3 regions of the Gorillibacterium sp. sgz306347 genome follow, and region 2 is predicted to be linked to each of the others. Evidence: riboswitches for the same ligand, from Rfam matches in the RefSeq annotation. Region 2 holds a riboswitch; each other region holds the start of a gene.

Region 1 (2,262 bases), on a different contig from region 2:
GCCGCTGTCTCCCGGGCTTTTGCCGGTAGACGGAGCGTGGGCGGAATAAGCCGTCAAGGTAACGTTGCTGATAAGCTTCTTATAGCTGACGGGCACACCGTCCTTCACGACAGTCTGCGTCTTTGCTTTCGATGCCGTTTGTGCCGCAGGTTTCTTCGTTTCGGGCTTGGCGGCCAGCGTAACCACCGGTTTTTTGGTCCCGACTGCGACGATCTTGTTCACGCTCTTGGCGGCGACCGCTTCGGAAATCGTACTCTCCTTGACCAGCTTGCCGTCTTCAAAAACGCGCTCCTTGGTAATGACCTTGCTTCCGGCTTTCCCCTCCTGGAGGGTCTGCTGCTTGCCTTTCAGCAGTTTGTCGTCATTCTGGGTGGTCACCTTAAAGGCAATCGGAACGACCTGCTTGGTCTGCTCCTTCGTAACCCGGACGATCTGGATTGCTGCGTGGTCGGTTAGTGTTTCGTTCAATGCGAGGGATAATTTGTCGTCCGTATTGACGGTGATGCGCGCCTCCCGGAGCGCCGCGTCCACCGTTTTTTCAACCGTGTGGAACAAACGGGTCTTTCCGTCTGCCGTTACCGTAAAGCTCCGTGCCCGGGTCAGCTCGATCCGGTCGCCGTGCTTCAATTTGGCGTCGAGCGGCTGGGACAGCTTGTCATAGCTGCCTACCGTTACGCCTTGATCCTCCAACACATGCTGCACAGTTAGTCCGTGCGTTTTGACTTCCATCTCCTGGCCGTCTACAACAAGCGCAATCGTTTTGTTGTAGGTGCCGTTCAGCAACATGAAAAACATAATGGTCACCGTTAAAGTGAACAACGCGAGAAATGTATACCTGCGCAGGTTTTCATGCTTCCAACGCAATGCGAAGGACATGCTGGATGATCGTTTTACATGGGGATTCAAATTCGTGTCTCCCACTTCTTCGGTCCTCCTTGAGAGCCTCGCCATCGACTGTTATGCATGATTCCATCTGACGTGACTAGGGATTTTGGTGTTCGCTCATCACTGGCGCCAATTTCCGTTTTCAGCCTGCCGGTCTCACGGCCCGTGTGTAACGCCTTCACCTCGCTTTCTCGAAAACTTATCCATTTGAGTCTCTTAGGACCTCGGAACACAAAAAAGCCCTAAGAAGAGGAACTTCTCGGAGCAAAAAAACACCCGCCCGATCAATACCTCTCTCTTCACGCTTACGAGGTTAGCTGACGGATTCGGGCGCGAGAGTCGCCCTACGGAGAGCTAAAATCCTCCCCGATTCACCCCTAAACCTGCAGGCTGCCGGTTGCTTACCCCGGCCGTCCGCTTGCGGTTCCCCCGTTTCCCAAATGGAACTCAGCGATAATTTGGAAAATTGGCATGGTAATATTAAGTTATCCTGAATGTATATTACGCCCTGCGTCTGCACATGTAAAGGGCGGCCGTCCCGGAATAAACAGCAAAAAAAAGGCATACTCAGCCAAAATCCGCAAATGGCCGAATAAACCTTGCCTGTTTCTCCTTATATCGGGCTCTAGCCCACCATTTTCTCACGATTTCAGAGTTTCTTTGCTTCCAAGCCCTACAAGTTTATAATAAAATGGAACAAATCCTTCACTTATACAACGCACGAACAGCCCCAAAAGTTGCACCGGTTTGGAAAGATTTTTACGATTTTTTGAAGACCGGTCCAGCCTCCTTGCAACCGCTTTTAGGCGGGAAGGATTGCTTTCTATTCGGACGGGCTTCCCCGGCACGGAAGCGCCGCTTTGCGGCGGTGCCGGACGCCTGTCTTTTCGGCGGTGAACCATGGAAACGATTTTGGAAGTGGAAGGCCTCTTTGGCGGTTACCTCTACAACAAACCGGTAATCCGCGACCTGACCTTTACGGTCGGCAAAGGGGAGATGGTCGGCCTGATCGGGCTGAACGGCGCAGGCAAAAGCACGGCCATCAAGCACATTCTCGGGCTGATGGAGCCCCAGCGCGGCGCGGTGCGCGTTCGCGGCGCCGGGCTGCGCGACAACCCCGAAGCCTACCGGTCGTCGTTTGCGTTCGTCCCGGAAAGCCCGGAGCTGTACGACGAGCTGACCATCCGGGAGCACCTGGAATTGACGGCCCGCGTCTACGGCCTCGACCGGACGGCTTTTGAAACACGGACTTCGGAGCTGATGAAGCGGTTCCGCATGGAGGAAAAAGCGGACAGCTTTCCGATGCATCTTTCCAAGGGCATGCGGCAAAAGGTGATGCTGATGAACGCTTTTCTGATCGAAGCGCCGCTTTACATC
Region 2 (2,262 bases):
CCTGTGGCTGTTCCTGATTCTTTTGGCCGTGCGGATGCTTCTGACTCCCCTTTTGAACGCCGGCGTGTATTATTCGCTCGCGCATCCCCGCCTGAACGGCGGCTACCGGTTCGTCAAAGGAATCCGCACGCTGTCGCCCTCCTTTTACATCCTGTACCTGGCCCGGATTCTGCTGACCCTCCTCCCCGTCTGGCTGCTTTCCTCCCGGCTCGGGGAACTGGCGGGCAGCGTAGCCGCCCTTTTCGACAACCGGGAAAAGCTGCTTTTGTACGGGCTGGCGTTTCTGGTGTACGGCTGGCTGCTCCACCTGGTCTTCATTCACCTGCAATTCGGAAAAACGGCCGGAAAACCGCTTTCCGGTACCAGCATCCGGACATTTGCCGGCTTCCTGCCCATCTGCGGGGCGGCGGCGGCCGTTCTGATTCTGTCGGCGCTGCTCTCGGGCGCGGTTAGCGCGGCCGCTCTGATCAACGCCAGCCTGTGGTCCTTCCTGCTGTACCAGGCCTACAGCTTTGCCGGCACCTTTCTCGAGCTGTGGGGTATTGCCGCGCAGGGCAAGCTGTTTGCCGCCAAAGCCGGAGATTTGCCGGAGTAAATGAAGTTTGTGTAAATATATTCTTTGAAATCCGACACTCCATCGCTTCAAAAGGTTTCATCGTTCACAAAATTGTCACATTTACCGAAAAGCAAACGCCTTGCTCCCGCAAACCCGCGGAGGCAAGGCGTTTTTTGGCATAATCCGATCCTCATTATTACCCCTCAACCGCCAATTTGAAACGCATTTTCAAAAAAACCTTCGCTTACGGGGGAGGAAACTTGTCCCAAAGGGAGAATACGTATTTCTATTGATCGAAAACAGCTTTGGTCATGTCACTTTTTGCCGAATTTCCGCCGATGCGGAAAACGGGGGACTTCTTCACCGGGTGAATTGATTCTGATGTCAAGGAATCATAGGGAACCTTCGACCGAACCCTCAACTAACCTCGTAGGCTCCGGAAGGAGAAATTGATTTTGAAGAAAGTTGCTTCGGTTTTGCTCGGCCTTACTCTGTCTGTGGGAGTTTGGGCGGGAAGCGCTTACGCGGATTCCGCCTCCCAACTGGAAGCAAAGGTAGACAAGCTGATCGGGATTGAGTACAGCTATGGCGGCACGACAACCAGCGGTTTCGATTGCTCGGGCTTTACCAAGTATGTATTCAAGCAGTTCGGCATCGACCTGAACCGCAGCTCCAGGGATCAGGCCAAGCAAGGAACAAAGGTCGATCGCGACGACCTTCGGGCGGGAGACCTCGTTTTCTTCGATACGGGAGGAAACGGAATCTCTCATGTCGGCATTTATCTGGGCGACGGCGTCTTTGTACATTCGTCGACGAACAACGGCGTAATCCGGAACAAGCTGAGCGAGTCCTATTACGCCAAGCGCTATGTTACGGCACGGCGCGTATTGAGCGGTGAGGAGTACAAGGAATTCGCCAGTTAAGCTGACGAAGCCTATGGTCGGCAACCGCATACGACTTGGAAAAAACCTGTGAGATCGGGCCCCCGCCCGGGTTCACAGGTTTTTTTCGTCCTGCGAGGATGCTCTTTCGCGCAAGGCCCTGCTAGTGCCGTTCCATGAGGCGCCGGCTCTCATACGGTCGCGGGCCTGACCGCTCAAGCGGTCCGGAACAGCCTCGGACGCAGGCTGACGCCCTCCAGGTGCCCGCGCAGCTGCCCTTGGTACACAAGCGAAAACTCCGGCAGCCGGGTAAAATCGTCCGGCCTCACAAGAGCGGCCGGCTTGCCGGCGATCGGCAGCCCCTCTGCTTCGAACAGCGAAGCGACAAATTGGGAGCAGAAGAAAGCGTATTTCCGCTCCATGCGGATATTCAGCAGCACGCCGAACAGACCGAGCAGGTTGTAGCGATACTGCTCTTTATCCCGCTCAAAGCGTTCTATGTATTGCTTCATGCGCGCGTATGCCTCAGGAGCCACCCGGCAAGCGTAAAGGGCGCAGCTTGCTTCGGCAAACAGTTCCCCGCGCAGGTCTTCCTTTACAAATCCCCCGATAAACGGATTGTGCGCCCGCTTCCGTCCGAAGCTGTACACCTCGTTCAGCTCCGCGTCAAAAGCAATGGAAGCATGGTTCATCGGCGCTTTCGTCACCCATTTGATCAATCGGGTAAACCAGGTCCCCGTATCCGTAAGCAGCACATATACAACCCGTTCTTCGTTCATGCTTCGTCCCGTCCCCATGAATAAATGATGTTTGGTTTCTCTCTAT
Region 3 (2,262 bases), on a different contig from region 2:
TAATCGCTATAATTCACTCGAATAGATGCCTGGAAGCAACTATTTCTTCCGTTTACTCCGAATATCGCTTCTTTCACGGGAAATAAGTGCGTAGAGGATACTATTTCGCAATAGAACCAAAAGTCACTGGAAATAAGGATCGTATTGCACCTATTAGCGTCGTCCGTCTCCGGTTATGCGTCGGCTCGATCTTCTCAGCCGCCGTTTTCTCAGCCTGGAAAACAATTGCAGGACGAATTTTGAGTCAAACCGCGCCGGAATGTCCAAAAGAGAATAACCGTCGTGGATGAGGTCTTCATCCGTTCATTAAGTTCGGGCCGGAACGAAGCGCGTCAGCCCGTAAATTCTTGCACCCAAACGCCGTTGTAGTAGGCAACGCCGATTTTGGTATAGTTGGCGCTCAAAATGTTCTTTTTGTGGCCGGCGCTGTTCATCCAGGCCGTCATAACCTCTTGCGGCGTCCGTTGGCCTTTGGCGATGTTTTCGCCGGCATAGGAATACGAAATGCTGTAACGGTTCATCATATCAAACGGAGACCCGTAAGTCGGGGACGTATGATCAAAGTAGTTGTTGGCATACATATCTTTTGCTTTGTCCAGCGCCATATTCGACAGCGCCTTGTCCAGAACCAGCGGCTTCAGGCCGGCTGCGGCGCGCTCTTTGTTTACGATGTTAAATACCTGCTCGGCATATTCGGATACACTGGCCGCCGGAGTTGAAGCTGCCGGTGTTTTCGGCGCCGTCGCTGCCGGAGCGGCAGGCTTTTTCGCCGGTGCAGCTACCGTTTTGGCGGGAAGCTGGATTTTCATCCCCTGCCAAATCAGGTTCGGATTCGTGAGGCTAGGGTTCGCTTTGATTAAAGCTTGCAGCGTCACGTTGTTCTTAACCGAGATTTTCCAAAGGGTATCGTTCTGCTGAACGGTGTAAGAGGCGGCATCCGCGGTTCCGGTTCCAAGCAGAGGTGCGGCAAGCAGGGAGCCGGCCAAAACCGCTTTGAACCAACCGTTTTTAAACATGGTGCGTTTCATGAAGACACTCTCCTTAGGCGGCCTGCGAGGTTAGCTGACGGGTTCGGAAAGAGGAGTCCTCCCGACCGGAATGATCCGGTTTCACCCCAATAATGGTTTCCCCACGCCCTGGTCAAGGGCTTCGGCCAAGATAGGTGGTCCGACCGCCTATCATTCTAGCATATGTTTTGCCGATAGATAACTAGAAAAATGTAGAAAAAATAAAAAAACGGCGGTTTTCCGCCGTTTTTTTATTTGAAATCGTCCAAAAGGCCGAACCACTTTCCTCCGCAGCCCGAGCTTTGCGCCGAATGATGACGGTAATCGTTCCTCCGCTCGTCGTACCGGTAATCGGCAGCCCAAAGCGGGCCGCGCAGCGCCACCTCGCGAACCGCGTGGACGATTCGCGCCACCTCGCCGTCCGTCATAATCGGATGCAGGGACAGGCGCACCCAGCCCGGCTTCTCGGAGAGACGTCCGCTTTCCACCCGTTCCCGGATCCGGTCGGACGTTTTTTTGTCCAGGCCGAACAGGAAATGCCCGTATGTACCTGCGCAGGAACAGCCTCCGCGCGATTGAATGCCGAACCGGTCGTTCAATAACCGCACAAATAACGGGAAATGAACGGTTTCGCTAAAAAAGCTGACAATCGGCAGCCGATCCCGCAGCCCGCCGTCCAAAACATGGACCCCCGGAATGGGCCGGAGCCCCTCCAGCAGCAGCCGGGTCAGCGTCTGTTCCCGGGCCGCTATGGCGGCTTCCCCCATCCGTTCCTTCAGCTTGACGGCGTACGCCGCTTTGGCGGCTTGAAGAAATCCGGGCGTGCCTCCGTCCTCGCGTTCCTCCAGCTCTTTGACGTAGGTGCAGCCTCCCCACCGGTCCGTCCATAACACGGTGCCTCCGCCAGGCGCATCCGGCGCGCTGCCTGCGGCAAGCCGCCCGTCAAATACCAGCACCCCGCTTGACCCGGGGCCGCCGAGAAATTTATGCGGAGAAAAATATACGGCGTCAAGCCGCTCCTCTTCGTCGGCGGGATGCATATCAAGCGTGGTGTACGGCGCGGATGCCGTCCAATCGGCAAAGGCCAGCCCGCCATGGCGGTGCATAAGCTTTGCCAGTTCGGCAAGCGGCGGCATGACCCCCGTCACGTTGGAGCAGGCCGTAAACGCGCCGATTTTCACCTTGCGGCTGCGGTGGCGCCAAAGCTCCTCCTCCAGCTTTTCCGGTTGCACCCGGCCCTGCTCATCCGGCGGCA

Evidence for each region. A riboswitch is a leader RNA that binds a small molecule or an ion and turns the genes downstream of it on or off. The one in region 2 is predicted to bind cyclic di-AMP.
Region 1: another riboswitch for cyclic di-AMP. It lies ahead of AC6I6H_RS17725 (resuscitation-promoting factor); the one in region 2 lies ahead of AC6I6H_RS15190 (C40 family peptidase).
Region 3: another riboswitch for cyclic di-AMP. It lies ahead of AC6I6H_RS05260 (CAP domain-containing protein); the one in region 2 lies ahead of AC6I6H_RS15190 (C40 family peptidase).

Annotation. Positions count from the first base shown of each region.
Region 1 is NZ_JCAPET010000039.1:25,465-27,726, forward strand. Features, by position in the region: gene AC6I6H_RS17725 (resuscitation-promoting factor) at 1-921, opposite strand, end outside; cyclic di-AMP (ydaO/yuaA leader) riboswitch at 1,172-1,348, opposite strand; gene AC6I6H_RS17730 (ABC transporter ATP-binding protein) at 1,786-2,262, shown strand, end outside.
Region 2 is NZ_JCAPET010000028.1:3,780-6,041, forward strand. Features, by position in the region: gene AC6I6H_RS15185 (hypothetical protein) at 1-595, shown strand, start outside; cyclic di-AMP (ydaO/yuaA leader) riboswitch at 869-1,007, shown strand; gene AC6I6H_RS15190 (C40 family peptidase) at 1,012-1,479, shown strand; gene AC6I6H_RS15195 (hypothetical protein) at 1,653-2,216, opposite strand.
Region 3 is NZ_JCAPET010000006.1:52,285-54,546, forward strand. Features, by position in the region: gene AC6I6H_RS05260 (CAP domain-containing protein) at 333-1,028, opposite strand; cyclic di-AMP (ydaO/yuaA leader) riboswitch at 1,033-1,165, opposite strand; gene AC6I6H_RS05265 (aminotransferase class V-fold PLP-dependent enzyme) at 1,259-2,262, opposite strand, start outside.